3 regions of the Mesorhizobium sp. G2-6-1 genome follow, and region 2 is predicted to be linked to each of the others. Evidence: predicted binding sites of a transcription regulator. Region 2 holds the regulator's gene; each other region holds the start of a gene.

Region 1 (10,102 bases), 120 kb from region 2:
CCGGCAACCAGTTCCTGCAACAGTTCCAAGGTTTCCATATCGAGATCGTTGGTCGGCTCATCCAGCACCAGAAGGTTCGCAGGCCGCGCCAGAACATGGGCCAGAAGCAGGCGCGCCCGTTCACCACCGGACAACTCACGTACCGGTGTGCGCGCCTGCTCCGGCTTGAACAGAAAATCCTTCATGTAGGAGACCACATGACGCTGCTCGCCATTGATCACGAGATTTTCGCCGCGCCCGTCGGTTAGAAAATGCGCCAGCGTTTCCTGTGGATCGACCGCCTCGCGTTTCTGATCGAGCGTCGCAACCTCGAGATTGACGCCAAGCCGAACCGAGCCTGAATCAGGCTTGAGTTCTCCGGTCAGCATCTTGAGAAGTGTTGTCTTGCCCGCACCATTTGGCCCCACCAGACCGATCCGGTCACCACGCTGTATGCGCGTGGAGAACCCCCTGACAACGGTGAGGTCACCAAAGCTCTTTTCTATGCCCTTGGCTTCGATCACCAGCTTGCCGGATTCCGCCGCATCGCTTGCCGTCATCGTGGCGGTGCCCTCGGCACCCTTGTGGGAGCGGAATTGCTGGCGCATGGTTTGCAATTCACCAAGGCGGCGCATATTGCGCTTGCGTCGCGCAGTCACGCCATAACGAAGCCAATGCTCTTCGCGCACAATCTGGCGGCCCAATTTGTGCTGTTCGCGCTCCTCTTCTTCCAGAACAGTGTCGCGCCATTCCTCAAAATGCGCGAAACCCTTTTCCAGCCTGCGGGTTCGCCCGCGGTCGAGCCAGATGGTGGAGCGCGAGACATGTTCGAGAAAACGGCGATCATGCGAAATGACGATCAGCGCAGATGATGTTCTGGCGAGGTCGTCCTCCAGCCATTCGATGACCTGAAGATCGAGATGATTGGTTGGCTCGTCCAGCAACAGAATATCGGGCTCCGGGGCCATGACGCGGGCAAGGGCAGCGCGCCTTGCCTCCCCACCAGACAACTCGTTCGGGTTTTCCTCGCCACTCAGACCCAGATGCTCCATCAGATAGGTCGCGCGATGCGGATCGTCGGCCGGTCCCAGGCCTGCCTCGACGTAAGTGCGCACATTGGAAAAGCCGTCCATATCCGGCATCTGCGGCAAATAGCGGATGGTCGCCGACGGTTGGCGGAAAACTTCGCCATCCTGCGCCTCGACCAGTCCCGCAGCGATTTTCAACAGCGTCGATTTGCCCGACCCGTTGCGACCGACCAGCGCGATCTTGTCGCCCGTTCCAACTGTCAAATCGACACCGTCGAGCAATGGCGTGCCACCAAAGGTCAATTTAATTTCTGCAAGGTTGAGAAGTGGTGGGGCCATATCAGCTTTCAGGGACAGGAAACGGGTGGGCAAGCAACAGGGCGCGGCCATGTGCCAGTTCGATGGACAAATTGCCTCTAACCTCGTTGGAAATGGTGAGTGAAGACCCAAATGGCACCTCAACGCTACGCAGCGGCCATTTTGCGCCATCCACCGTCAGGCCCGCGAGATCGGAAAAGCCAAGCACTGAAAACAGTGTGCCTTCCTCATAATCGAAATCGACTCGGCCCCGCAGCAAGGGCACACCCTCTTGCGCGCCACTGGTCAGGAGAATTCCAAGGCCGCTTTCAGCCAGCCGCATGGCCAGTGTGAGATGCAGGAAAGCATGATCGGCACGCATACCTCCAAAAGCCCCGGCAAGGGTCAGCGTCTTGGCGCCATTTTGGCAAGCCCAATCAATCGCCAGTTCGCCGTCCGTCTTGTCTTTCTCCGCCGGGAATTTTTGCACCGGTACCGCCTTGAGATGAGCCGGCAGCACCGCGGGCACGGAATCAAAATCACCAACCCAGAGTTCAGGTGTCACTCCGAGTAACTCAGCATGCCGGATGCCGGAATCGGCAGCGATGACACGCGTTCCCGCGATCTGGCGCTCAAGCAACGGCGTTCGGGTGAGGTCGCCGCCAAGCAGAATAGTGAATTGGCTCATGGGGGACGCCTCTAGCAGGGCAAAGCGCGCATAGGAAGTGGCCTTGGCAAGCTGTGCGCGGACGAGTTGGTGCACAAATGAACGGGCTTACGCGAAACTACCACTTGCACCAAACCTCACGCCGCCCTATTTGTCGCAGTGCTCTAACGGGGTGCCGGGCGCGTTTTCGCGGATCGGCTGAGAGGCAAATGCCAACCCGCTGAACCTGATCCGGTTTGTACCGGCGGAGGGATTAGATGCCTCGGAACATCCGGCGCCTCATTTCCCTTTCAACACGAACGAAGGAGGCACCGATGCGCGCGCTGTTTTTATCACTGATCTCATCTGTCACGCTGGCACTTGTCGTCCCGGCGACAGCCAAGGACAAGCTAACCGTTTACACCTATGAAAGCTTCACGGCTGAATGGGGTCCCGGTCCTGCCGTAAAGACAAATTTTGAAGCAATTTGCGATTGCGAAGTGGAATTTGTCTCGGTCGCCGATGGCGTTGCGCTGTTGAACCGCGTGAAACTGGAAGGCACTTCGACCAAAGCCGACATCGTGCTTGGTCTCGATACCAATCTCACGGCCGGCGCCAAAGCCACCGGGCTTTTTGTGCCGCATGGCGAGATTGCCGATGTGACTGTACCCGGAGACTGGAAGGACGACACTTTCGTGCCGTTCGACTACAGCTATTTCGCCGTCGTCTACGACACCGAAAAACTCAAGAACCCGCCCGCGAGCCTTCGCGATCTCGTTGAAGGTGATGCCAATGAGAAAATCGTCATCGAGGACCCGCGCACATCGACACCGGGACTTGGCCTGCTGTTGTGGGTGAAATCGGTTTATGGCGACGAGGCCGCAGGTGCCTGGGCAAAACTGAAGGATCGGGTGCTGACGGTTACACCGGGATGGAGCGAGGCTTATGGCCTGTTCACCAAGGGCGAGGCACCGATGGTACTTTCCTACACGACGTCGCCCGCCTACCACATGGTAGCGGAAGACAGCGAGCGTTATCAGGCGGCTTCATTCGCTGAGGGCCACTATCTGCAAATTGAGGTGGCAGGGATCACCACCACAGGCGCAAATAACCCGCTGTCGCAAAAATTCCTGGCATTCATGACAGGGCCGGGTTTTCAGGATGTCATTCCCGAAACAAACTGGATGTTTCCTGCCGGCAAGACCGACAAGCCGCTCAATCCTGCCTTCGACAAACTGGTCAATCCGGCCAGGACATTGCTGTTCAGCCCCGAGGAAGTGGAGCAGAACCGCAAGGCATGGGTCGATGAATGGCTTGGCGTCATGAGCCAGTAAACAGGCTATCGGTTTCTGATGACCCGCTCCCGCATATTGGAACCGCGTATTGCCGCAGGCGTCGCTGCGCTTGCGGCAATCACGGTTCTCATCGGCGGCGCATTTGCCGGCCTGATTGCCGAAGGCTTGCGAGATCTGAAAGGCGCGCTGGCCGCCTTCGACCCCTATCTCTTTCGTATTGCCCGCTTCACATTGTGGCAGGCTCTCCTGTCCACGCTGTTTTCGGTGTTGCCTGCGCTATTCGTGGCGCGCGCACTGGCGCGGCATCCGCATTTTCCCGGCCGTCGCTTGATACTGCAATTGTTTGCCGTTCCACTGGCTTTACCTGCTATTGTCGTAGCGCTCGGAGTTCTCGCACTCTATGGCCGTGCAGGTTATTTCGCCGGTTTTTTCACAACGATTGATGGCGCGACGTGGCCGGGCATTTACGGCCTCTCCGGCATTCTTGTAGCGCACGTTTTCTTCAACCTGCCGCTGGCGACGAGATTATTCCTCGAAGGATTGCAAACCGTGCCAGCCGACCAATGGCGGTTGGCAAGCCAGCTTGACATGGGTGCGCGCTCATCCTTCCGGCTCATCGAATGGCCGGTGTTAAGACAGACGATGCCGGGCATTGCCGGCCTTGTCTTCATGCTGTGCGTCACCTCATTCACAATCGTCCTCACGCTGGGCGGCGGCCCGCGCGCAACGACGCTCGAAGTGGCGATTTATCAGGCGTTGCGTTTCGATTTCGATCCGGCCCGCGCTGTGGCGCTGACATTGCTGCAAATCGGCCTGACGCTCGCCATTCTTTTTGTGCTCTCGCGCTTGGGAGCCAATAGGGCTGGCGATGCAAACCTCCCGGTCGCACCGCGTCAATATCTCCTGGTCGGCATGTCCGAAAGGGTTTTGAACGTCACACTCATCGCGCTCGCCCTCATCTTCGTCGCGGGCCCGATGATCGCGACACTAATTGCCGGGTTGGGCGCCGATCTTGGGCGATTGGCTTCAGAAGAAGCGGTGCGCAGCGCAACCCTCACCAGCATCATCCTTGCAACTCTATCGGCATTTCTGGCAGTCGTGCTGTCGTTCACTCTTGCTGTGGCGAGGCGCGCTCTGGCGTTACGCGGGCGCAACACCCACGCCAAGACCATGCTTGAACACGCAACCGACACGGGCGCGGGATTTGTTCTGGTGGTGCCGCCCATCGTCATTGGTGCGGGTTGGTTCATACTGCTTCGTCACTTCGGCGACGTCTTCGCAATTGCACCGGTGATGGTGGTTTCGGTCAACGCGGTTATGGCCATGCCTTTCGCCATTCGCGCACTGCGCCCCGCTTATGATGCAGCAAGTGAGCGCCACGAGAAATTGTGCGCCCAGCTTGCAATTACTGGCTGGAACCGGTTCGGCCTGATCGAATGGCCCACGCTGCGCCGCCCTTTCGCAACGGCATTCGCCTTTGCAATGGCCCTGTCACTTGGCGATCTTGGTGTCATTGCACTGTTCGGCAGCGATTCGCTAAAAACTCTTCCCTTCCTGCTGCTTTCACGCATGGGTAGCTATCGCACCGAAGATGCAGCCGGTCTGGCACTTTTGTTGGGATTGGTCTGTCTTGGCCTGATGCTTGTCGCCGATCATCTCGGAAAGGAGAAAGGTACATGAGTGATATCTCCCGGCCGAGTGGCGAAGTCCGCCTTGAAATCGTTTCATTCAGCTATGGGTCGACATCCTTCAGCTTCGACACGATTTTTGAAGCTTCAAAAATCACCGCGATCATGGGTGCCAGCGGATCGGGGAAATCGACATTGCTCAACCTTGTCGCTGGCTTCGAGACACCGCAAACCGGTCGAATATCGATTGGTGGTGCCGATGTAACATTCGATCCCCCGGCAAAGCGCCCGGTATCGATGGTTTTTCAGGAAAACAACCTGTTTTCACATCTGAGCGTGCTGCAAAATGTCGGGCTCGGGCGCTCTCCGGCGTTGCGCCTGAATGATGATGATCGTCGTGCCGTTGACGAAGCGCTCGCGCGCACCGGGCTTACCGGCAAGGAGCGCCGCTTGCCGCGCGAACTGTCCGGCGGCGAACGCCAGCGCGTGGCCTTGGCCCGCATTCTCGTGCGTCATCTGCCGGTCCTACTCCTGGACGAACCGTTCGCCTCGCTCGGGCCCGCTTTACGCGATGACATGCTCGATCTGGTAGCTGGCTTGCAGGCGGAAAGACGCATGACAGTGCTGTTTGTAACGCACCAGCCAGAAGATGCGCGGCGAATCGCCAACAATATGGTATTCTTGGAGAATCATAGCGTGGTGGCGGCTGGAACCGTCGAAGATTTCTTCGAAGGGTCTGGTTCGGATGCGTTTCAAAGCTATATCGGAACGAAAAACGACAGATCACGTTATATTGCCAGCAAGCGGACATAATTTACAGTCAAAGGGACGTTTGAAACCGTTGCTTTGCTTGTAGTGCAAGGGTGAGTGTGGCTAGTTCCGCCCAAATACAGTTCGGAACCAGCATGTTGTGCATTTCGGAACCGGAAAGGAAGTCGACCTGTCGACCGGCCTGAACTCTTATAGCCAGAACGCTCGGAAAATACTGTCGTTGTCGCGCTGCGCGGCACTGGCTGTTGTTGCTGTTGTCTTGGCGTCGTGCCAGTCCATCATGCCGCCCAACTTGCGGGAATCCGGTTTCCAGCCGTCTGACAAACCGGTCACCGTCGACAATGTGACGGCCAATAACAAGCTGGCCGAAATGGCCAAGGCGCAGCATCCGCGTATTCTCGCGACTTATGGTGGCGAGTATTCCGACCCTAAACTGGAGCGAATGGTCGCGAAGGTCATCGGCAGCCTGACCACCGTGTCTGCCAATCCGACTGAAGTCTATCGCATCACCATTTTGAACTCGCCCAACGTCAACGCCTTCGCATTACCGGGGGGATATCTCTACATCACCCGCGGTCTGCTGGCGCTGGCCAATGATTCTGCCGAGCTTGCCGCAGTCGTTGCCCATGAGATGGGTCACGTAACCGCCAAGCATGGCTTGCAGCGCCAAAAACTTGAGGCCGAGGAAGGGCTTGCAACCAAAGTTGTTTCAGATGTCCTCGGTGACAGTCCGACTGCCAAGGTCGCACTTATTCGCGGCAAGTTGCGGCTTGCCCAATTCTCTCGCAATCAGGAACTGGAAGCCGATGCAATCGGCATCAAATCAGTCGGCGAAGCGGGGTATGATCCCTATGCGGCCAGTCGCTTTCTGCAATCCATGTCGGCCTATGCCGATTTCCGCTCGATCAGCGGTGCCAGCGACGCGAGCCTCGATTTTCTGGCTTCCCACCCCAACACCCCGCAACGCATCGAACTTGCCCAGCGCCATGCCCGCCAGTTCGGCGCTCCGGGTGTAGGTACGCGCGATCGCGACACTTTTCTCGCCGGCATTGACGGTCTTCTCTACGGCGATACGCCTGAAGAAGGCTATGTGCGCAGCAACACATTCCTGCATCCGGGTCTTGGCGTGTCGTTTTCGGTGCCGGATGGATTTGTCATCGACAATTCCGCCGCTGCCGTTACCGCCACGGGACCGGGCGATACTGCAGTCCGTTTTGATGGTGTGACCATCGACAAGAACCTGGCGCTTGCCGACTATGTTCGCAGCGGCTGGGTGGCAGGTCTCGACGAAAACAGCCTGCGCCAGGAAAACATCAACGGCAACCAAGCTGTGGTGGCACGCGCCAGCGCCGAAGGCTGGCGTTTTGACATCACCGTCATTCGCGCAGGCGGTCAGATATATCGACTGTTGACGGCCGCACCTGCCGCCAGCAATTCGCTTGAGACAATCGCGCGCGCCGTCAGTGGCAGCTTCAGGATACTGAGCCCCGCAGAACGAGCCGCATTGAAACCCTTGCACATCCGCATTGTCACGGTGAAGGCCGGCCAGACGATGGGCACGCTTGCAGCTTCCATGGTTGGCGTTGACCGCAAGCTCGATCTTTTTCGGGTGCTGAACGCACTCGCACCGGGGGCAAATGTATCGGTCGGCGAAAAGGTAAAGATCGTCACCGACCAATAAGAGCACACCAGAACATCGGGCCGAAAAACGGAATCCGGTTTTCGAACAGACCCGATGCTCAGTCCCCGATCCGATCCTCGATCAAAGTGAAAGAGCGTCCTTTGTGCGCTTGCTTGACGGGGTGCGACCACATGACACGCATTTCAGCGCATGGCAGACAACAAGTGCCGCCGTCGTCTTGACTGACAGTCTTTCCGAAAGATTGCCGATCCGGCTTCATGCAATAATGTCGGGAATGATACTGTCTTCCAGCGATCTGAGCTTGTCCTTGAAGGCAAGCTTCTTTTTTCATGCGTTGGATTTGCAGTGGATCGCAGCCCATTGCGATCATTGCATTGATCGCAGCATCAAAATCCGCGTGATCCTGCTTTAAGCGTGCAAATTCAAGGCGGGTATCAGCCTGATCCTGTTCGGACATCGTTACCGTCTGTGGTCTCCGGCGCGAAATGGGCGCCTGGGTCAGGAACCCTGTTAAGCGGACCCGGCAGCGCAACGCCCCCGGAGCAGTTCCCTTATCACATTTCAAAGTGTCGCGAAATGCTACCCTTACATATTCGACAACCACGATAGTTGGTGGCAGACTGCCATCGCACCGTCACAGATGCGTGCCTGCGGTGGACGCACGATGGCGGTTGCGATCGAGGAATCCATGAAAGGGAGAACCAATCATGTCTCTTGCGTCCCATCTTGACGAATTGCAGAAGAAGCACGGCGATATCGAACGTGAAATCGATGATAAATTGTTACATCCCTCAATCGACGATCTGGAAATAGCCGACCTCAAGCGGCGCAAGCTGGCGATCAAGGACGAGATTAAAAACTATCGTCCCACCCGACGACACATTAGCAGCGACCCAAAGCACCAGACCGAAAAGCGATTACCGTTTTCGGATCATTCTGGTGCTTGTCAATATGCTGGAGCGTCCCTCGCAAATTCGATTGAACGCGCGACGCTCTTGCCTGTTCAGGTTCGCTTCTCAGCGGGTATGGCATTCGACGGCGACACCGCCGTCGAGCGGGCGAGAATTTACCCGAACCTCAATAGAAAGCACAAATCTGTGGCATCGGATCACGATTTACCGATGTCCCGGCGTCGTCAAATCTTGCCTTGCGCCATCCCTCGGCATTGACAAGTTGGGTATACTCCTCCACCTCATTCACGAACTCTCGGATATACGAAGCGTGTTTTCTCAATTCGACAGCCCCCGTGGATAGTACCGTGGGTAATATTGAACGACTGGAGCATCCTGACCAGTGCAAGCGGCCAAGTGATGCCCCCGGAACGATCAGAGGCGACCGGGCATGACCGGATATTATTCCTCTCCATTCGAGCGCCGCTCGTCGGTTGGCGTCAACGTTGGCGGCGTGATCGTCGGCGGCAGCGCGCCTGTGGTCGTTCAGTCAATGACCAACACCGACACAGCCGACATAGACGGGACCGTTGCGCAGGTCGCAGCTCTTCATCGGGCGGGTTCGGAAATCGTACGTATCACCGTCGATCGCGACGAAAGCGCCGCAGCCGTACCTCATATTCATGAGCGGCTGGCAAGGCTGGGCGTCACGGCGCCGCTGGTCGGCGATTTTCATTATATCGGCCATAAACTTCTGGCCGATCATCCGGCCTGTGCGCGGGCTCTGGCAAAATATCGGATCAACCCTGGAAATGTCGGCTTCAAGGACAAGAGAGACAAGCAGTTTTCCGCGATTGTCGAAATGGCGATCCGCAACGACAAGCCGGTACGCATCGGTGTCAATTGGGGATCGCTCGATCAGGAATTGCTGACCCGCCTGATGGACAAGAACCAGGGCGAAGGTTCACCACTGACAGCGCAAGAGGTAACGCGCGAAGCTATTGTGCAATCAGCCATATTGTCGGCGGAACTGGCCGAGGAAATCGGCCTTGCCCGTGACAAGATCATTCTTTCCGCAAAGGTCAGCGGCGTTCAGGATCTGATTGCCGTTTATACCGAACTTGCCACCCGCTCGAACCACGCTTTGCATCTTGGCCTGACCGAAGCAGGCATGGGCTCGAAGGGTATCGTCGCCTCATCGGCAGCCATGGGCATACTATTGCAACAGGGCATTGGTGACACCATTCGTGTTTCGCTGACGCCAGAACCCGGCGGTGACCGGACGCGCGAAGTTCAGGTTTCGCAGGAATTGCTGCAAACCATGGGGTTTCGCCAATTTGTGCCGATCGTCGCCGCCTGTCCAGGCTGTGGCCGAACCACATCGACGGTCTTTCAGGAGTTGGCCCAGTCAATTCAGGACGGCATCCGCAAGAACATGCCGGAGTGGCGCGTGAAATATCCCGGTGTTGAAGAACTCAAGATCGCGGTCATGGGCTGCATCGTCAATGGTCCGGGAGAATCCAAGCATGCCGATATCGGCATTTCGTTGCCCGGTACCGGCGAGATGCCAACCGCGCCCATCTTCATTGACGGCAAGAAAGTGGCCACGCTTCGTGGACCGAATATCGCGGCGGATTTCGAACTGATGGTCGCCGACTATATCGAGCAGCGTTTCGGGCTTGGCATCAGGGCCAAGGCAGCGGAATAGGCGGATGCGCGCAAGCGTGGCGTCAGCACTCATCGTCACCGCCCTGACGTGGAATATAAACGCCTATGGCGACCCGCCCAAACCCAGCAAGGAACAATTGATCGGCCGGGTTTGCGACCTGATCGAACTCCATGCAAGCCGCAACGGATTGCCCGAACATTATTTCGCGCGCCTGCTCTGGAAAGAAAGCCGCTTCGACCCAAATGCCGTGAGCCCCG
Region 2 (10,102 bases):
GCGCGCATCTCGGGCGAAACGGCACCGCTACTGTTTACTGCTTTGAACAATCAGTTCTGGAGCAGCAACATAAACGCGCCGATGGCCAGTCTGCCTGTTACCATCTTCCAGTTCGCCCTCAGCCCTTACGAGGAATGGCAGCAACTGGCGTGGACAGGCGCACTTATCATTACGCTGACGGTTTTGGCTTTGAGTATCTTTGCCCGAACCCTAACCGGACGCAGGACCTAGAGAGGACAGATGACACAGATGTTGTCGCTGGAAAAAAACGTGGCCGAACCGGTCGCTGACAAAATGAAGATCGAGGTCGACAACCTCAACTTCTATTATGGTGAAAACAGAGCGTTGAAGGACATTACGCTGTCCTTGCCGGCGCGTAGCGTCACGGCTTTTATCGGGCCGTCGGGTTGCGGAAAGTCGACGCTGTTGCGCGTTTTCAACCGCATCTACGAACTTTATCCAAAACAGCGCGCCGAAGGAAAAATTCTGCTCGACGGTCAAAACATTCTTGACCGCTCGCAGGATCTCAATTTTCTGCGCACGAAGATCGGCATGGTGTTCCAGAAGCCGACACCATTTCCGATGTCGATCTATGAAAACATCGCCTTCGGCATTCGGTTATATGAAACGCTCAGTAAATCGGAACTCGACGGGCGCGTCGAACAGGCGTTGAAACGCGCTGCCCTCTGGAGTGAGGTCAAAGACAAGCTCAACGACAGCGGGTTGAGCCTGTCGGGTGGCCAGCAGCAGAGGCTGTGCATTGCCCGGACCGTTGCGGTCAAACCTGAGGTTATCCTGCTCGACGAACCGGCCTCGGCGCTTGACCCGCTATCGACAGCGAAGATCGAGGAACTGATCGACGAGTTGCAGGCCGACTACACGATTGTCATCGTCACCCACAACATGCAGCAGGCGGCGCGCGTGTCTCGTCAGACAGCCTTCATGTATCTGGGCGAGTTGATTGAATTCGACCAGACCGAGACAATCTTCACGTCACCGCGGGAGAAGCGCACGCAGGACTATATCACCGGACGTTTCGGCTGATCCGGTTCCTGTGAAAAACGTTGGGATGCAAGGATAGATCATGGGTGAACATACGGTTGCGTCTTTTGACGAAGAACTCAATCGGGTCGGCCAGCTTATTGGCGAGATGGGTACTCTGGCCGGTTCAATGGTGGGTGGCGCGACCCGCGCACTGCTCAACTCGGATAACGCACTGGCGCAGCGGATCGTTTCGGACGACGCGATCATGGATACGCGCCAGCGTGAACTTGACGATCGCGCCATCGCGCTGATTGCCAGGCGCCAGCCGATGGCGCAGGATTTGCGGGCGGTGGTCGGTGCCATCCGCATGGCGGGCGATTTTGAACGTATCGGGGACCTGGCCAAGAACATCGCCAAGCGCGTCAGTGCTGTTGGCCAGGGTGTCACGCCGCGCGAATTGGCTTTTTCGATCAATTCTATGGCTGATCTGGTGCTTGAACAGGTGCAGGGCGTGATCGAGGAATATGGCAGGTTGAACGCGCCGGGGCTGGCAAAATTGCGTGACGACGACGAACGTATCGACGTCAAATATACATCGGCCTTTCGTGAATTGCTCACCTATATGATGGAAGACCCGCGCAATATCACGGCTTGCACGCATCTTCTGTTTTGCGCCAAGAACCTTGAGCGTATTGGCGATCATGTCACCAACATCGCCGAAAACGCCTATTATGTACTGACGGGTGAACAATTGCCGTCCAACCGTCCAAAGCTCGATGAGACGGCAATGTCCGTTCCGGCTGCGTGACAAGCGAGACAGGAAACCAGCGCAAATGATTGCACCGCGCATCATGGTGGTAGAAGACGAGGAGCCGCTTGGCGTTTTGCTCCGCTACAATCTGGAATCGGAAGGCTATCACGTCGAGGTCGTGACACGCGGCGATGAAGCCGATCTCAGACTTCAGGAAAATGTGCCCGATCTTTTGGTGCTCGACTGGATGGTTCCTGCCATTTCGGGCATCGAACTGTGCCGGCGTTTGCGTATGCGACCCGAGACGCAACGTTTGCCAATTATCATGCTGACGGCACGTGGCGAAGAAAGCGACCGTGTTCGCGGCCTGTCGACCGGTGCCGACGACTATCTGGTCAAGCCGTTCTCGACGCCGGAATTCATGGCGCGGGTGAAGGCGCTGCTCAGGCGCGCCAAGCCTGAGGTTTTATCCAGTGTGCTCCAGGTTGGCGATATCGTGCTCGACCGGGAATCGCACAGGGTTTACCGCAAGAAGAGCGAGATCAGCCTGGGGCCGACCGAGTTCCGCTTGCTGGAATTCATGATGCGTCATCCGGGGCGTGTTTTTTCGCGCAGCCAGTTGCTCGACAATGTATGGGGCGAAACCATCTATATCGACGAGCGCACCGTCGATGTCCATGTCGGGCGCTTGCGCAAGGCTGTCAATAATGGCCAGACGGCTGACGTCATCCGCACCATTCGCGGCGCCGGTTACGCGATCAGGGAAGAGTGAAGCTGAGGTGACGTTGCCTCCGGCTGCGCTTGAACGCCGCCTGCGAAAATCTCGTGATCGATAAAAGTGAGGGCGCGCACCGCGCAACCTTCACGGATCAGCGACCGCTCATCTGCTTCGATGTCGAACGAGATGGACGTGGAGTGATGGCCACCGGCGGTCTTGGCAATCGCATCACGCAGGGCGGGTTCGATCAGATCGAATGCGGCAGCGCTGGCGCCCACCATGGAAACAGGTGCAGGGTCGATCAACGCAAACAGGCTTCCCAGGCCAATGCCCAGTGCTTCACCGGCCTTGCGATAAGCTTCACGCTCCGGTCCGTCTTTGAGCCGTGCGGCGGTGGCAAGTGCCAGCATGTCGGCGTCGCTGATATTGTCGATCGGATCGTCATTTTCACTGAGCATGTGGGCATTTCGCCAGATGGCGTAGTTGCCGGCATAGGCCTCGATGCAGCCGCGGCGGCCACAGCGGCACAGCGCGCCGTCGGGCTTGTGGATCATGTGGCCAAATTCCCCGCCTGACGAATGCGTGCCGGTGAACAGCGCACCTTTCAGCACCAGCCCCATGCCGATGCCATGAGAAAGCAGGATGGCGATGAGATCGTCGCGGTAGCGATCCGGCTTTCGCCAGCGTAGCGCCACCGCCATCATGTTGCAGTCGTTTTCGACGGTAACGGGGATCGAAAATTCCTTTTCCAGAATGTTGGCAAAGGCAATGTCCGTGTGATGGGTGATGGGCGACCACAACATCGACCGCGATGGCGCATCGGTTATGCCTTGTATGGCGAGCGCAATGCGCATCACCTGACATCCGCCAAGCCTGGGATCGGCCAGTCGTTGGCGCAAGATCGAGATGCACGCCTCTATCAGCTCTTCTCGCGGCATGGCGCGCGTGTCCAGTCGCTGCTGCTCCTCGCATACGGTTTCACCCGCGTAGTCGATGATGGTGGCTGACAGGTAGTTCAACGACAAGACAATGCTGGCGACCATCGCCGCGCGTGGTTCAAGTGTGAGGGCAACCTGCGGACGACCGCGCTTCAGCGTTTGTGAGCCCTGGCGGCCTTCGGCAAGAATTCCCTCGTTGATCAGGCTCGCCGCAATGGCCGAGATTGTCGAATGGCTGAGACCGGTGGTTGCCGCGACCTCGGTTCTCGATGTCTGGCCGCTGCGGCGGACAGCCGAGATCACCATCGCCCTGTTACGCCGGCGCAGATCGTCGTGGCGAATTCCTACCGTCATGGGTTGCAGTCCTCCCCGCCGCCGCAGACGGTGGACTGTCAGATACGGACGGCATATGCGGTGGATATTGGCAGAAGCCGACAAGGCTGTCACTATTTATGTCGAAACTCGAAATAAATCGATTTCCAAAAATAAATCCCGGTTGACAGGTGCCCGGTGTTGCGGCACACTTTTTTCGAGGCTCGAAAAAAGCCTTTGTGCCGACCCTCGGGTCAGATCAGTTGCGCCCGCACGGCGTAGGGAGGAAATCATGAGGAAATTCACGGCCGCCATTCTGGCGGGTGCCGCCTTGTCGCTGACGCTCGTGTCGGTCGCCCAGGCGAAAGACAAGATCATCGGCGTTTCCTGGTCAAACTTCCAGGAAGAGCGCTGGAAGACCGATGAAGCCGCCATGAAGGCCGCAATCGAGGCCGTTGGCGACACCTATATCTCCGCTGATGCTCAGTCGTCGGCGGCCAAGCAGTTGACTGATGTGGAAAGCCTGATCAGTCAGGGTGCCAATTCGCTTATCATTCTGGCGCAGGATGCCTCGGCAATCGGCCCAGCCGTTCAAAAGGCGCTCGATGAGGGCATTCCGGTTGTTGGCTATGACCGCTTGATCGAGAACAGTAATGTTTTCTACCTGACCTTCGACAACAAGGAAGTCGGGCGTATGCAGGCGCGTGAAGTGTTCAAGGTGAAGCCTGAGGGCAATTATGTCTTCATCAAGGGCTCAGGTGCCGATCCAAATGCCGACTTCCTGTTCTCCGGGCAGATGGAAGTGCTGAAGGATGCTATCGATTCCGGCAAGATCAAGAATGTCGGCGAGGCATATACCGACGGCTGGCTGCCGGCCAACGCGCAGAAAAACATGGAACAGTTCCTCACCGCCAATGACAACAAGGTCGATGCGGTGGTGGCCTCAAACGATGGCACGGCAGGTGGTGCCATTGCGGCGCTGACGGCACAGGGCCTTGCTGGAACCGTTCCGGTTTCGGGCCAGGATGGCGACCATGCGGCGCTCAACCGGGTCGCGCTGGGCACACAGACGGTTTCGGTGTGGAAAGATGCACGTGAACTCGGCAAGAATGCTGCCGAAATTGCGGCCGAGCTTGCTGATGGCAAGGCAATGACTGACATTCCCAATGTTCAGGATTTCACCACGCCGGGTGGCAATACCGTCAAATCGGTATTCCTCAAGCCGGTGGCTATCACCAAGGACAACCTCAACGTCGTCATCGATGCGGGCTGGATATCGAAAGATGCAGCTTGCGCCGGCGTTGCGGCAGGCACAGTGGCGGCTTGCGACTGAGGACGTCTTGATCGTCTGCTTATTGACGCCGCGGTTCCTGGAGCCGCGGCGTTTTCCAAACGGCTTTCTATTTCCTACAGGACTGGCCACTTTCGGCAGGAATGGAAAGACAGTACGATTGGGCCGATTCAGCTTTTGATTGAATCGCTTGGCCGCGTTAAAGTACGCCGCGTCTAAAAGGATTCGTGCAGCGTGCTTTTAGCTTTCGTTTTTATGCATGTCGTTGTCCCAAAACCGCTGCACACTTTTGGGCGACATGCATTAAGTTTCGTTCTGCGCGATTCCAGGAAAACCGCTGCATAATTTTCCAGGAATTGTTCAAGAATGCCGCAGGCCATGCGCCGGGCAGTTAGCCGGTGGGAGGGCAATATGACCGACACGGTATCCGACACACCAGCCGATCAGGCGCGTGAGACAGAGCTTGGCCCCATCGCACGCTTTCTCAAGGCGACTGAAGTCGATACCCGCATGTTGGGCATGATCGCGGCACTGATCCTCATCTGGGTTCTTCTCCATGTCCTGTCTGGCGGCCTTTTCCTGACGCCGCGAAACCTGTGGAATCTCTCCGTTCAAACCTCCTCGGTGGCGATCATGGCAACGGGCATGGTTCTGGTGATCGTCATGCGCAATATCGATCTATCGGTTGGCTCGCTTGAGGGCGTGGTCGCTATGGTTATGGGCATCATGCAGGCACAGATATTGATCCGCGTGGTGGGCTTTCAGCTTGGCGATCCGTGGATATGGATCATCGCATTGTTGTGCGGGATCGCGCTTGGCGTGATCATCGGCGCGTTCCAGGGCTACATCATTGCCTATCTGGAAGTGCCGTCATTTATCGTCACGCTGGGGGGCTGCTTGTCTGGCGCGGTGCTGCATGGTGGGTCGCAAGCGGCCAGACGATCGCTCCTCTCGATGCCACTTTCCAGCTTATGGGCGGCGGTCCGAAAGGGTCGATTGGCGCAACATGGAGTTGGGTCATCGGCATTGTTGGCTGCGCCGCCATTGTGCTCATGCTTCTCAATGGGCGTGTGCAACGCAAGCGTTTCGGTTTTCCATTGCGACCGGTCTGGGCTGAAACACTGCTTGGCGCTGTTGGCTGCGCGCTGGTGCTTGGTGCGGTTTGGGTTGCAAATGCCTATCCCTGGCCGATTGGCATCGTCAAAAGATATGCTCAGGCGAACGGCATCACAATTCCCGAGGGAGGATTGTTCATATCGCACGGCATCGCAATTCCCGTTCTGATGGCCGTCGCTGTCGGCATCGTCATGACATTCGTCACCAATCGCACGCGGTTCGGGCGCTATGTATTTGCCATCGGCGGCAACCCGGAAGCGGCCAATCTCGCTGGTATCAATACCCGCTGGGTCACGACGAAGGTCTTCATGATCATGGGGGCGCTTGTTGCCATTAGCGCGGCAATCTCCTCGGCACGCCTTAACGCGTCGACAAATGCACTTGGCACACTCGACGAGTTGCTGGTCATCGCTGCGGCGGTTATTGGCGGCACTTCGCTGGCCGGAGGCGCGGGCACGATCATCGGCGCCATGCTTGGCGCGCTTTTGATGCAATCGCTTCAATCGGGGATGGTATTGCTGGGTGTCGATTCACCGCTGCAAAGCATCGTCGTTGGCACAGTTCTTGTCATCGCCGTCTGGCTCGATACCGTTTACCGCAAGCGCGTCTAGAGGGATATAGGATCATGGCAGTCAAGGAACAGGCAAGCGCCACTCCACTGGTCGACATAAAGAACATCTCGATCGCTTTTGGCGGAATTCGTGCCGTCGACGATGCTTCCGTCGACCTGTTTGCCGGTGAAGTCGTGGCGTTGCTTGGTCACAATGGGGCGGGCAAGTCCACCTTGATCAAGATATTGTCGGGTGCCTACAAGCGCGATGCTGGCCAGATATTCGTCAATGGCAAGGAGGCCGCGATCTCCAACCCGCGCGACGCCAAGAAATACGGGATCGAGACGATCTATCAGACGCTTGCATTGGCAGACAATGTTGACGCCGCCGCCAATCTGTTTCTGGGGCGCGAATTGATGACGCCGTGGAATACGCTGGACGACGCTGCGATGGAGGCAGAAGCGCGCAAGGTCATGGGGCGCCTAAATCCGCGCTTTCAACGTTTCAAGGAACCCGTCATCAAACTGTCCGGCGGTCAACGCCAGTCGGTCGCCATTGCGCGGGCGATTTTGTTCGACGCGCGTATTCTGATCATGGATGAGCCGACAGCGGCACTTGGACCTCAGGAGACCGCACAAGTTGGCGAACTGGTTAAACAACTCAAGAAAGACGGTATCGGCATCTTTTTGATAAGTCACGACATTCATGATGTGTTCGATCTGGCCGACCGCGTATGCGTGATGAAGAACGGACAGGTCGTGGGAACGGCGAAAACGACCGACGTTACCGAAGATGAGGTGCTTGGCATGATCATCCTTGGCAAATGTCCGCCCGGTGCCATTCCCGGCCCTGGTGCCCAGAAAATGGCTGCCTGATCGAAGCTTGGCACTCTTGCAAATCCTGACCTGAATCGATCCGAGGCGGTCGATGATGACCGCTTTTGCGAAGTTCGCTTTGGCGATGCGCGCTTGTCTTGGCGTGTGGACCCGTTAAGAAGGTCCGTGAGCTATTTGCGGAGTCGAGCAAACCGTATTCCATCAAAATGGCGCAAAGTAGAGTTCTGGAACGCTCCAGAGTTGATACAGGCCGCATTGTCAATTGAAGAAGCTTTTCCCTTATTTGACGTTCCTCGCTGTCGCTCTGGTCAGTCTCATGATGGCAGGCTTTGCTTATTATGCGGCGCAGGAAGCATCTCGGATCAAGTTCGGGGCGACAGCCGATGCTGCGATAAACCGCATCGAAAGCCGCCTCGATCTGCAACTTTCACTGCTTCGCTCGACGAAGGCGCTTTTCGAAGCGCGCAATGGAGAAATTTCGCGCACCGAGTTCAAGGCGTTCTTCGACGCACTCGATGTTGACAGCAATTTTTCCGGCTTGCGCGGCATCGGCTTCGTCAAGCTGGTCAAGGCTGGTGATGAGGCTGTAGCCGAGCGGGCGATCACGCTCAATCACGGTTTTGAGCGAAACATCTATCCCGAGACGACACAGAAATTGCGAACGCCTATCGTCTTGTTCGAACCCCTCGATCCTGCCAACCAGTCCAGTATCGGCTACGACATGATGAGCGAACCGGTTCGCCGCGCTGCGATCGAACTTGCGATGAAGGACGATCTGCAACATGCGAGCGGCCGTGTGCTGCTCGGTGAGAAGACCGGCTCTGAACGCGTATTCCCAGGGTTTTTCGTATTTTCGCGCCTTGTCGTGAACACCTCACCCGACGGGGTGAATGCGGACACCTCATCGACCGCCGGATTTTTGTATGCGGCGTTTCGTGCGGGCGATCTGTTTCAGACGGCATTTAGCCGAATGCCAATTCTGCCACTCAATGTAGAGATTTACGACGGCAAGGTTGATCCTGACGAGTTGATATTCCGCTCGGAGACGCCGCCTGTTACGGGCATTGGCAATGATCTTCTCGATACACGCGAACTTAGCGTCGCGGGCCGGCAATGGATCATCCAGTTTCGGCCAACCAGTGCGTTTGCCCGTCCGTCCTCGCGTTCGATACCGATCATGCTGGGCCTGTTCGGTCTGCTGCTTGCCGGGGCTATAGCGCTGGTCGCCCGCTACAAGGAACGCGCCTATGATGTGGCTTCGCAATTGCATGAGACGACTGAGCGGAGCCTGCTTGAGAAAGACCTGATGCTTCAGGAGATGAAGCATCGGATCAAGAATTCGATTACCCGGGTTTTGGCGATCTCGCGTCAAACCGCTTCGCGCTCGGCCGATATCGGCGAATTTTCGGAATCGTTTTCGGCACGCCTGCAAGCGATGGCTGCCTCGCAGGACATGCTGACGCGATCACGCTGGCAAAAAGCCGATCTAGGCGATCTCTTGCGCATTGAACTGGGCCAGGTTTTTGGCAAGGAACTTCCTGACGATATCCTGTCGGGACCGCAAGTGCTGCTTGACGAGTTAACGACGCAGGCGCTTGGCCTGACTTTCCATGAATTGGCGACCAATGCATTGAAATATGGCAACGCCGGCAATTTTGACGACGCGCTCAAGGTCAAATGGAAGATACAAGGGCGCAAAGGGGACAAGGTTCTCGTGCTCAACTGGAGTGAAACCGGCCTCACACAAATGGAAACTCCGGCCAAGCCAGGGTTTGGTACGAAGCTGATAGATATGAACATTTCGCGCGAACTGAACGGCACCATCGAGCGTGATTATCAATCGGACGGCTTGAAGGTTGAAATCAGAATCCCACTGAAGGGTTGAGGCATTTTCGAGCTGTCTGTTGTGCGACACCTCTATTGCACCACACTGCGAAAATGGGAGGCTGACATTGCCAACCTCCCATTGTTTTCCTCATCCCGCTATTAGTTGCACATCGCGTCTTAAGGGATTCATGCAGGGTGCTTTAAGCCCTTGTTTTTGTGCATGTCGTTGTCCCAAAACCGCTGCACACTTTTGGGCGACATGCACTAGTTGCAGCGTCTCGTGTAAATCCGGCCTGTACGCGGGCTGCGGTACTGGCAATAGCCATTACGCAGATTGCGCACCAGAAGACCGGAGCCAGCCCCGACGGCTGCGCCAATCAATGCGCCTTTACCACCGCCGGCAATACCGCCGATGACGGCACCGGCCGCAGTTCCCACGCCCACGTCCTGTTCTGTCGTGGTGCAGCCGCTAAGGGCTGCGAGTGCGGCCACGGCAATGATCATATTACGCATGTAGTCACTCCTCTCGCTATTAACTCACTCGCCTTGGATCGATCTTCCACCACCAGAGCGTATTGCCTATCTCTTTGATTGTACACAATTCCAATCGGAAAACCGAACTTTGTTTCCCAGGAATTTTCCTAGCACAAGATGTCATGCTTTGCGCCATGGAATTCATTTTCGCTTTTCTTTCCATTGAAGGAACGCGCTGGATGTATGATGGTTCCGGTGTTGTTTTACCCGGTCTCGAAGTTGCCGTTGGGAACGCTCAGGCGAT
Region 3 (10,102 bases), 350 kb from region 2:
TATCGCGAAGTTCCGGATGATCGCGCAAGACCTCCGGCAACCTGTAATGCGGCACCTTGGCTGACAGGTGGTGGACATGATGGATGCCGATATTGCCGGTGAACCAGTTCAGCACGGCTGGCAGGTCGTAATAGGAAGAGCCATGCAGCGCTGCATACTGAAATTCCCACTCCGGCTCCCTTTCCCATGCCGTCTCTTCGAATTGATGCTGGACATAAAACAGCCAGATGCCGATCGAACCGGCGAGAACGACGATCGGGATATGAACAACCAGAAACGCGCCAAAGCCGATGAACCAGATGAGGATGCCCGAAGCGAGTAGAATTGCGATATTGGTGGCCATCGATGAAACCCAGGGTGCCAGGCCATCACGCATCATGCCCACTGGCAATCTTTGTTCGAACAGGAACAGCCATGCGGGGCCAATGCCGAACATCACCAGGGGATGGCGGTAGAGGCGGTATGCGATGCGCCGACGCCACGACAAGCCCTGGTATTCGGCGACAGTCAGCGTTTTGATATCACCCATGCCGCGCTCGTCGAGATTGCCGGCGCTGGCGTGGTGGACCGCATGGGCGCGCCGCCAGCAATAATAAGGGGTAAGGGTGAGTACGCCCAATGCCCGGCCTGTCCAGTCGTCGGCGTGGCGATTGGCAAAGAATGAGCCATGGCCACAATCATGCTGGATCATGAACATGCGCACGAGAAAGCCGGCTGTGGGGATAATGAGAATGAGACCCCACCAGAAGCCATAGGCATAGGCAGCCCACGTCAACGCCCAAAGTGTTGCGAAAGGGATAAGTGTGATCGCCAGTTCGGTCGCGCTACGCCGCCTGTTCGGCTTCTTGTAGCGAGCGAGAATTTTCAGCCATGCGCGCTTGCTGCTTGCAGCAACTTCGGGGAAATCATGTTCATCAGAAAGCATAAGCGGGACTTTGCGCGCCCGCAAGTCGTCACAACGTGCTTTAAATGCGCCGCGTGGTATTTCCACAACCATCTTGTGGGTCGCTTAAACGGTCAAGCAGTTCCTTGAGATGGGCAGGCAAATCAGTGGTGACTTCGAACACGGGCAGGGTGCGCAGGACACGCCGCGTTGCCTGACTGCTCATCTGGCGCTTGATGTCATTGGCAAAATTGTCGTGCTGTTGGCCGACTGTTCGGGGCATTGTCTCAAATCCTTATCCGGTTTCGAAACTCCCATAATCGCGGAATGGTTCCTGTATTGCGCCAAGAACGCAAGGCAAAGTGGCGTTTAGGGTAAAATTTGAATTAAGAACGAATGATTTGAAGACTGAGGGAAGGGAGGTTAACGACACGGCTATTGTATTCGCCCCCTTGATTTTTTGCTTGCGAACCTCGATATCGAGCGCAACTTCCAAACCTTGCAATTGATGGACCATGCAATGAGCGATTTGCCCAAAGACGAACATGTGCCCGAGGAAATAGAGTTGGCTGAAGCCGCGCCCGAGCGCGCGGAAGGTGGCGTTGAAGACGACTATGAAGCCCTCGTGCGACTCTTGAAGGAAAACGAGGAACTCAAGGACCGTGCCTTGCGCGTGGCGGCTGATATGGAAAATCTTCGCCGTCGCACCGTTCGCGATGTGCATGATGCGCGCTCCTATGCAGTTGCCAATTTCGCCCGTGACATGCTTTCAGTTGCGGACAATCTGCAGCGGGCTCTGGATGCGATTCCAGCCGAAGCGAAGGAATCGGGCGATGCTGGCTTCAAGGCGTTGATTGAAGGTGTCGACATTACTGCGCGCAGCATGATTTCGACGCTTGAAAGACATGGCGTCAAGAAATTGGCACCGGAAGGCGAGAAATTCGATCCGAATTTCCATCAAGCCATGTTCGAGGTTCCCAATCCGGACGTCCCGGCCAATCTGGTTGTTCAGGTTGTCCAGCCGGGCTATTCCATCGGTGATCGGGTGCTACGCCCGGCCATGGTTGGCGTATCCAAGGGTGGGACCAAGCAGGCACCGACTGATGCTTCCGTCGAGCCTGGACCTGTCAATGAGCAGGCCGAAAAAGACGCATAGCGCGTTTGTGAAAACGAAGTGCGGCTTCCTGATTTCGGGGCCGCTTTCGTCGCGTTGTTGCCATTTGGTTTGTGCTGCCTCACCATCCGTTCATGAATGCGATCACACTTTTTGATTATGCCGGCGTTGCAGTATTTGCAGCAACCGGTGCATTGGCGGCGTCGCGCAAGCAACTCGACATTATCGGCTTTCTGTTTCTTGCAAGTGTGACGGGCATCGGCGGCGGCACTTTTCGAGACCTGATCCTTGGTGTTCCCGTGTTCTGGGTGGGTAGCAGCGCCTATGTGCTGATTGGCGCAGCCGTTGCGGTGCTTGTCTTTTTTACCGCACACCGGGTCGAGATCCCGCTATAAACTCCTTTTGTGGCTGGATGCCGTGGGGCTTGCCGCTTTCGCGGTCTTCGGGGCAGCCAAGGGCCTGTCTGTCACCGGCTCGCCGGTGGTGGCGATCATCACCGGGATGCTGACGGCCTGCTTCGGTGGAATTTTGCGCGATCTCTTGTCAGGCGAGCCATCGGTGTTGCTGCGCCGCGAAATCTACGTCACCGCAGCACTTGCAGGTGCCAGTGTTTTTACAATAGCCGACCTTGCCGGCCTGCCAGCTATCGCGGCAGAGATGAGCGGGTTTGCAACAGCTCTTGTCGTGCGCGGCGGTGCATTGAAATTCGGATGGTCCATACCGGCTTACCGCGGCAGACCGGGCCGCCGCCCGGAGGACATCCCCTGAGCGGTTGTGTACGGCTAGAGCGTTTCAGTTCTTGATAGAATCACTGATCGGCGCCAACTGTTTGTTTTTACGCAATCGTGGCGGAAAACCGCGCCACACTTTTCGGCGACATGCACTAAGTTTACAGTTGCATATTGGTTTGAGTTCCTTCACCCCCCTCTGTCCTGCTAAGCCGCGAAGCTCTGGCCTTCGCCACCATAATAATTGATGTAGCGAGTGCCGATTTCGCTGACGGGCATGACCACAAAGACATCCACGGTCGAAAAATCGTGGTCGATGACGCAGCCGTCGCCGATGCGCGCGCCGACGCGCAGATAACCCTTCACCAAGGGTGGCATTGCGGCGATGGCTGACTTGACGTTGACCGCCTCGATCGGCATCAGTTCCATTGAGCAATAACGTGCGGCAACGGCGCGTATGTCCCATGCCGAACTCGTGCGGCAATGATGGGCGAGATATGTCAGCGCTTCTGCGTGCAGGGCAGGGACAATACCGTGAAATGAGGCGCAGCCCGTCATCACGTCAATCTTGTGATGGTTGATATAAGTCCAGATGCCTTGCCAAAGCACTTCAATGGTACGCTTGGAGCGATATTCCGGCAAAACGCAGGAACGGCCCAGTTCGAGAAAGCGCTGGCCCGGATGGCGCGCGATCAGGCGCCTCAACTCGAATTCGTCCTCGGAATAGAAGCCGCCTGCCGTTGTTGCCGTTTCCTGCCTGAGAAGGCGGTATGTACCAACGATGCGGCGGTGTTCAGGGGCGGTCAAGCTGGTATCAACCACCAGAAGATGATCGCATAGCGGATCAAATCGGTCGGCATCGCGACGGTCCAGCTCTTGCAAGCGACCTTTGCGAGCGCCAAGCTCTTCATAGAAAACCCGGTAGCGAACTTCCTGCGCCGCAGAAATTTCTGCCTCGTTGCGAGCGAGGCGCACTTCGAGATTGCCAATGCGTCCAAGCGGTGAGTTCAACGTCTCGTGGTTTGCCTTTGTTGCCGAAACCACGGCTGCGCCGCCCTTCGGATGAGGTTCGCCTTGCGGTATCGCTGACTGCACGAGTGATTCTCCTTCGAGCCATCCCTCTTGGCGCGGGAATACGATGGTGGTGCAACAGGATTGTGACAGTAGCGTGATACTGCGTTCTGGGCAAATGTCTCGTTGCGAAAAGTGGCGCTTCGAGAGATTGCAGGGGAATTTAGCTGGCTTCTCCACAGTTCACACCGCGCAGACAGTGTTCGATTGAAGAAAGCGGGCGGGTCTGGCTCAAGCCGCGACCTGTTCCTGGATCGCATGGACGAGTGTCTGCGGGTCCAGCGGCTTGGTGACGAAGCCTGAGGCACCATGCGCAAGTACGGCATGGCGGGTCTTTTCCTGACTGTCAGCGGAAAGCACCATGATCGGAATTGGCGGTAGGCCCTGTTCTTCCTCATGCCGGCGGATAAGGACAATGGCGTCCATGCCATCCATCACAGGCATGTGCAGGTCCATGAGTACGACATCATACCGGTTCCTGTGGCCGATGCTTATCAGGGCATCGACAGCTTCTTTACCGTTACTGACAAGCTCGACGCGATGGCCCGCTTTCAACAATGTTGCACGAGCAAGCATGGCGTTGATCTCGTTGTCCTCGGCGATCAGCACCGAAAGGCTCGGTTTGCGGTGAGCCGATGCGTGTTGTTGCGGTCCGGCTCCGCGCTTCGCGGGTTTTACTTGAGCTGGCGTCTTGGTCTGACCGACCAACATGACGCGCAATAGCGTTTCGCCGCGAACCGGTCTTGCCAGGAATGTAGCGTAGCCATTGGCGCGATACTCGCCCAACAGGCCACGATCTGTCGGGGCAATCAAGGTTGCGGCTTCGCATCTGGCAAAGCCTGTCTGGCGCAACCGTTTCAAGACCCGCCCGTCGCTTTCTTCCATAGCCGCATCAACCAGAAGCAAATTGCAGTCGGCCGCGAAAGTGGCCGCCTTGGCCGTTGTCGCGGCCACTTTTGCCGTGCCGCCATAAGCGCGGACAGTGCGGGCAATCGCCTCGGCCTCAATGGTATTCTTGGAAACGATCACGACCTGTCGCTCAGCAAGCATGTCGTTGCGATTGTGCGGTGGTTCCGAAGCTGCGGTGGCGGGGATTTCGAAAACGAACTCCGCGCCTTCACCGACCTTGCTGGCTACCGAAATGGTGCCGCCCATTGCAGCCACGAGACGTTTGGAAATGGCGAGGCCGAGACCCGCGCCGCCGTGCTTTCTTGTGGAGGTTCCGTCAACTTGTTCAAAGTCTTCGAAAATTCGATCCAGGTCGATCTCACGCATGCCCGGACCGGTATCGGTTATGGTGAAGCGGATGCGGTCGGTGGTGTCAGTGCGAACGCGCGCGATAGACAGGAGCACGCCGCCGGTGTCGGTGAACTTGATGGCGTTGCCGATCAGGTTCAGCAATACCTGGCGGACCCGACCGGGGTCGGCGGTGATGATTTGCGGTACATCTGGCTCGACATGACAGCCAAGGCCGATATCCTTGCCGTAGGCTCGCGCGGCCAGAAGTTCGACAATGTTGTCGGCAATTTCGCGCAATGACATCGGTTGCGGTTCCGGATCAAAGCGGCCAGCCTCGATTTTGGAGTAATCCAGCAAATCCTCGATCAGGGCAAGGAGTGCGCTTGCCGATGTCGATACGGCTCCGACATAGGTATTTTGCTCGGGCGACAGATCAGTGTCGGCCAGAAGCTTGGCCATGCCCATGATGCCATTCATTGGCGTGCGAATTTCATGGCTAACGGTTGCCAGGAAGCGCGATTTGGCCTGGCTGGCATATTCAGCGCGTTCACGCGCCGTAATCAGCGACGACTCGGCTTTCTTGCGGGCCGTGATGTCGCGGGCAATGGCTTTGTGAGACACAGAGCCACTTTCTTCGTCACGAACTGAAAGCTCGATCCATGAAAACCAGCGTTGACCATCGGGTGTACGAATACCGACGTCTGTGGAACTCAGGCATTCATGGTCGGAAAATGCCGCATCAGGCACGATGCCGATATCAATGCCGAGTTCGGCGAGGCTCATGTCCGACAGCTTGTTGCGTTCGACGCCAACCAGATCGGCAAAAACCTTGTTGGCGTAGACGATGCGACCTTCACGGTCACGATGAACGACAAGATCGCCCAATGCGTCGATCAGTCCGCGAAAGCGCTCGTCGCTTTCCTGCATTTCCCAGACACGATCAGCCAGTGTTTCCATTTCCACACGGCTTTGCACGGAATTCTCGGCGAGGTCGGCGGCGGCCAAGCGGTCAGTGCGCTTGAAATGCAAGTGCGCGACAAGTGCGCATATGCCTGTTCCCAGTATTCCGAGGCTGATGAAGTAGGGGGAACCCGTGAGTTGCGAAAGACCAGCCAGAATCACGAGGACGACGCTTGTGACCAGCGGTATAATGTTTGAAGTGAGGCGAGGCGTGTCCGGCACGATCGGCGGCGCTTCAATGCGCGGACGAAAAACGACCAGCGGTTTCGTGCCGCTGTTTGGTTCGGCCCTTTCGGGTGCTTCCATGCCAGGTTGCGCGTTCATGCCACGATAAATGACAGATAGAATTTTAGGAAGCTTGGCGCGGATCGCTCAAATTTTAACGGCTAGGTGGATTTTCACATCAAAATTGCTGTTCATCAGCAGAAATCGCATGTTTTTCCAGCAACCATAACCGCCGATGCGTTGCTACATATCGACGACGACGCGCCCGCGTATTTTGCCCTCGACGATGTCATGTGCAGCCTCGATGATGTCATCAAAGCCAATGGTGGTCGACAAGGCGGTCAGTTTGTCGACGTCAAGGTCGCTACCAATGCGATGCCATGCTTCCAGTCGAAGTTCCTTTGGTGCCATCACCGAATCGATGCCGAGCAATGACACGCCGCGCAAAATGAATGGCGCAACGGAAGAGGGTAGATCCATACCTCCCGCCAAGCCACAGGCGGCAATCGCGCCGCCATAAGAGGTCATCGACAGTATGTTGGCCAATGTATGGCTGCCGACGACGTCAATGCCACCGGCCCAGCGTTCCTTGGCAAGAGGTTTGGCAGCGCCAGCAAATTCGCGGCGCGAGATGATTTCGGTTGCACCAAGTTCGGTCAGGTAAGCGGTTTCTGATTCACGACCGGTGGAGGCAATGACATGGTAGCCGAGATTTGAGAGCAGCGAGACGGCGACGGAACCAACACCGCCTGCGGCGCCGGTTACGACCACGGGGCCGCGTTCAGGGTCGATGCCGTGGCGTTCCAATGCCATTACGCACAACATGGCCGTATAGCCGGCAGTGCCGACGGCCATCGCGTCATGCGGGTTCATGCCTTCAGGAAGCGGCACCAGCCAATCGCCATTGACGCGGGCGCGTGTTGCGTAGGCACCAAAGTGGGTTTCTCCCACGCCCCAGCCATTCAGGACGACCTTGTCGCCTTTGCGCCAGTCAGCATGTTCGGAGGAAATAACCGTGCCGGCAAAATCGATGCCGGGAACAAGGGGCCAACGGCGAATAACCGGGGCTTTGCCGGTGATGGCAAGGCCGTCCTTGTAGTTTACCGTGGTGGCTTCGACGGCAACAGTTACATTGCCCTCCATCAGATCGGAGTCGGAAAGTTCGGTCACTGCCACTGACTGTTTCTTATTTTCATCGCGCGAAACAAGGATGGCTTTGATGGTGTCTGACACGTCGCTCTCCAGGAATTCCAGTATTGCGTTGTCGGATTTCTATTGATGAAAATCAATCGTTCGAAGGTCTAAATCATGAACGCGATCGATTCCAATAAGTTAGAGCGGAATGCGGGCGGAAAACCGGGTTCCACTTTTCCTCATCCCGCTCTAGGCTGACGGCGCCAACTGATGAATTCCTCAGCCATTACCAGAACGGCACCTATGGTAATGAAAGCATCGGCCAGATTGAAAACGGCAAACGACCAGACCGGAGTATGAAACAGAATATAGTCGATGACATGGCCGTAGACTGTCCGGTCGATCAGATTGCCCAGTGCGCCACCCACGATCAGCGCAAAGCCGATGCGGGCAAGTATCTGACCGGGAGCGGTGCGCGTGGCGAGGTATATGACGAATGCCGATACGACCAGTGACACGACGATCAGACCGGTGTCGCCAAAGGATGACAGCATCGAAAAGGCGATGCCGGTGTTATAAGTGCGATAGAGCGCCAGAAATGGCACGACGTCGATCTTTTCCTGGAAGGCAAGCCCGATTTCGACCAGATGCTTGATCCATTGGTCAAGTGCGATGGCGAGGGTGGCGAGCGCAGCATAGGGTACGAGGGATCTCACGATTGCGTATCCCCCAAGGCAAGCGCATCGCGGCGAATTTCGAACAGCATCACCCCCGTTGCCACGGCGAGGTTGAGCGAGTCGGCGCGCCCCGCTTGCGGGATGCGCAGCAGGCGGTCGCAACTTGCGGCAAGTGTATCGGGCAGCCCCTGTTGCTCATTTCCCATGAGGAGTAAAACGGGTTTTTGCGCAAAGTCGATGGAACGGTAGTCAACCGCGCCTTGCAAATGTGTGCCGACAACGAGACCGGGGAAGTTCTTTCGCCAGTCGAGAAATTCTTCGACACCTGTCCTGGCAATTGGCACCGCGAAGACCGAACCCATCGTTGCCCTGACGGTTTCGACCGAGAACGGGTCCGTGGTTTCGCCGACGAGGATGACGCCCCTAGCACCAACTGCATCGACGGTGCGGATAATTGTGCCGAGGTTGCCAGGATCGCGGACCCTGTCCAGTGCCACCCACACATCATTGTTGGTGGGGCGGACGTCTTTTATCGGCGTGAGCTTTTGGGAAAAGACACCAACGACCATTTGCGGATTGTCGCGCCGTGTGATGGCGCAGAGTACTTTTTCGGAAACTTCCAGAACCGTACCACTTGCGGCAACGGTACGGGCAGCGACTTTCTCGATAGCCGGATTGCCGCGTCCTGCCTTGGCGAACACCAGCGTTTTTATGTTCCAGCCGAGGTCCAAAGCGTCGATAACCAGTTTCAAGCCTTCCGCCATGAAAGCATGTTGCTGGTCACGAAATTTCTTCATTGCAAGCGCCTTGATCTCCTTGACCAAAGGGTTGGCAAGGCTGGTGACTTCTTTCACCTGACCCGGCGCGCGTGCATGGCGTTGGCTTGTCGTGTTCATGTTCCTGCCACCCAGCGCGAAAATAGCGATGTGGAAAGCGCACGGCCTGCCGATTTCTCGCGGATGATAAGTTCACCGGATTCGACCATGCCGCCCATACCGGCAAAGGTGTCACGCATCAGGGCGTGAATGGCGAAGAAGGAGGCACGGATCGAATAGGCCGTCAGCACCACGGCAAGCGGCTTTGGCGACAGGATCGAGCGGCAGGCGTTGGCCAGCGCCGGTAAATCCTCGAACAATTGCCAGACTTCGCCTTTCGGTCCGCGTCCATAGGCGGGTGGGTCGAACAGGATAATGTCATAGCCATTGCCCCGCCGTTGTTCGCGTTCGACGAATTTCACGGCATCGTCAACGATCCAGCGGATAGGTTTCTGGCTTAGACCTGCCATTTCCTGATTTTCACGCGCCCAACCGATGGCCTTTTTCGATGCGTCGACATGGGTGACTTCCGCGCCCGCGCGTGCTGCAACCAGTGAGGCAAGACCGGTATAGCCAAACAGGTTCAAAACTTTGACCGGCCTTTTCGCGGCGGCAATCAATCCGGCCATATGATCCCAGTGTGAAGCCTGTTCGGGGAAGACGCCGACATGGCGAAACGAAGTAAAGCGGCCGAGATAGTCGATGCCATCATGTTTCATTGGCCAGGTTTCGCCGAGCGGTGTTTTGGGAAAGCGCCAGCGTCCTAGCCCCTCCTCTTCGGTGTCGCCGGTAAATATGGCGTCGGCACGCTCCCATTCATGCGGGCTAAGTGCCGGTTGCCAGATTGCCTGACCTTCGGGGCGAATGATGCGATAGGGGCCATATTGTTCGAGTTTTTCGCCCGCTCCGCTGTCGAGAAGCGCATAGTCGCCATTGGGCGCAACTTCGAGGATGAGAGGCAGGCGTTCACCGGGAAGGGCGCCTTCGCGGCGCGCGGCAATACGCGGTTCAGACCCGGACTGTGGCTGGTTGTTCGAACGTCGTTTCATACGCTCGTCGCGTTTCGATACCTGCTCACCATGTGCTTGGACTGGCTTTTGCGGGCGGTTGTCGCGGCGCTGGTCGCGATGGGATTTCAAGGGACAGTGTCTCCGATGCGGCATGCCGCTTTTGGCACAGCGCAAACAGCCACGCAACAAGGCGTAACCGTCAGCGGCGATTGATCGAACAGCAGTAATTTACGAGACCGGCGCGAA

What was found. Region 2 encodes PhoB, which activates phosphate uptake and scavenging genes when phosphate is short. Its sites were predicted from a motif close to TGTCATNNANCTGTCAT; they were not measured.
Region 1: AC0L7S_RS09000 (YdcH family protein) is a predicted target of PhoB. The motif match lies at 7,908-7,924, and genes of this name have one in related genera.
Region 3: olsB (l-ornithine N(alpha)-acyltransferase) is a predicted target of PhoB. The motif match lies at 3,872-3,888, and genes of this name have one in related genera.

Annotation. Positions count from the first base shown of each region.
Region 1 covers NZ_CM147896.1:1,868,368-1,878,469, reverse strand. Annotated here, with positions in the region: gene AC0L7S_RS09035 (ABC-F family ATP-binding cassette domain-containing protein) at 1-1,346, opposite strand, end outside; gene AC0L7S_RS09030 (thiamine diphosphokinase) at 1,348-1,992, opposite strand; TPP riboswitch at 2,130-2,241, shown strand; gene thiB (thiamine ABC transporter substrate binding subunit) at 2,286-3,284, shown strand; gene thiP (thiamine/thiamine pyrophosphate ABC transporter permease) at 3,303-4,925, shown strand; gene AC0L7S_RS09015 (thiamine ABC transporter ATP-binding protein) at 4,922-5,686, shown strand; gene AC0L7S_RS09010 (M48 family metalloprotease) at 5,856-7,325, shown strand; partial or broken gene AC0L7S_RS09005 (YdcH family protein) at 7,542-7,743, opposite strand; gene AC0L7S_RS09000 (YdcH family protein) at 7,994-8,455, shown strand; gene ispG (flavodoxin-dependent (E)-4-hydroxy-3-methylbut-2-enyl-diphosphate synthase) at 8,628-9,884, shown strand; partial or broken gene AC0L7S_RS08990 (lytic transglycosylase domain-containing protein) at 9,889-10,102, shown strand, end outside.
Region 2 covers NZ_CM147896.1:1,991,306-2,001,407, forward strand. Annotated here, with positions in the region: gene pstA (phosphate ABC transporter permease PstA) at 1-231, shown strand, start outside; gene pstB (phosphate ABC transporter ATP-binding protein PstB) at 241-1,044, shown strand; gene phoU (phosphate signaling complex protein PhoU) at 1,085-1,792, shown strand; gene phoB (phosphate regulon transcriptional regulator PhoB) at 1,818-2,507, shown strand; gene AC0L7S_RS09645 (ROK family protein) at 2,486-3,745, opposite strand; gene xylF (D-xylose ABC transporter substrate-binding protein) at 3,996-5,036, shown strand; partial or broken gene AC0L7S_RS09655 (sugar ABC transporter permease) at 5,406-6,721, shown strand; gene AC0L7S_RS09660 (ATP-binding cassette domain-containing protein) at 6,736-7,536, shown strand; gene AC0L7S_RS09665 (CHASE domain-containing protein) at 7,760-9,382, shown strand; gene AC0L7S_RS09670 (YMGG-like glycine zipper-containing protein) at 9,589-9,837, opposite strand; gene AC0L7S_RS09675 (sensor histidine kinase) at 10,062-10,102, opposite strand, start outside.
Region 3 covers NZ_CM147896.1:2,345,492-2,355,593, forward strand. Annotated here, with positions in the region: gene AC0L7S_RS11290 (fatty acid desaturase) at 1-925, opposite strand, end outside; gene AC0L7S_RS11295 (hypothetical protein) at 966-1,166, opposite strand; gene grpE (nucleotide exchange factor GrpE) at 1,404-2,039, shown strand; partial or broken gene AC0L7S_RS11305 (trimeric intracellular cation channel family protein) at 2,132-2,765, shown strand; gene olsB (l-ornithine N(alpha)-acyltransferase) at 2,933-3,769, opposite strand; gene AC0L7S_RS11315 (ATP-binding protein) at 4,028-6,319, opposite strand; gene acuI (acrylyl-CoA reductase (NADPH)) at 6,464-7,453, opposite strand; gene lspA (signal peptidase II) at 7,594-8,070, opposite strand; gene AC0L7S_RS11330 (TrmH family RNA methyltransferase) at 8,067-8,927, opposite strand; gene AC0L7S_RS11335 (RsmD family RNA methyltransferase) at 8,924-9,895, opposite strand.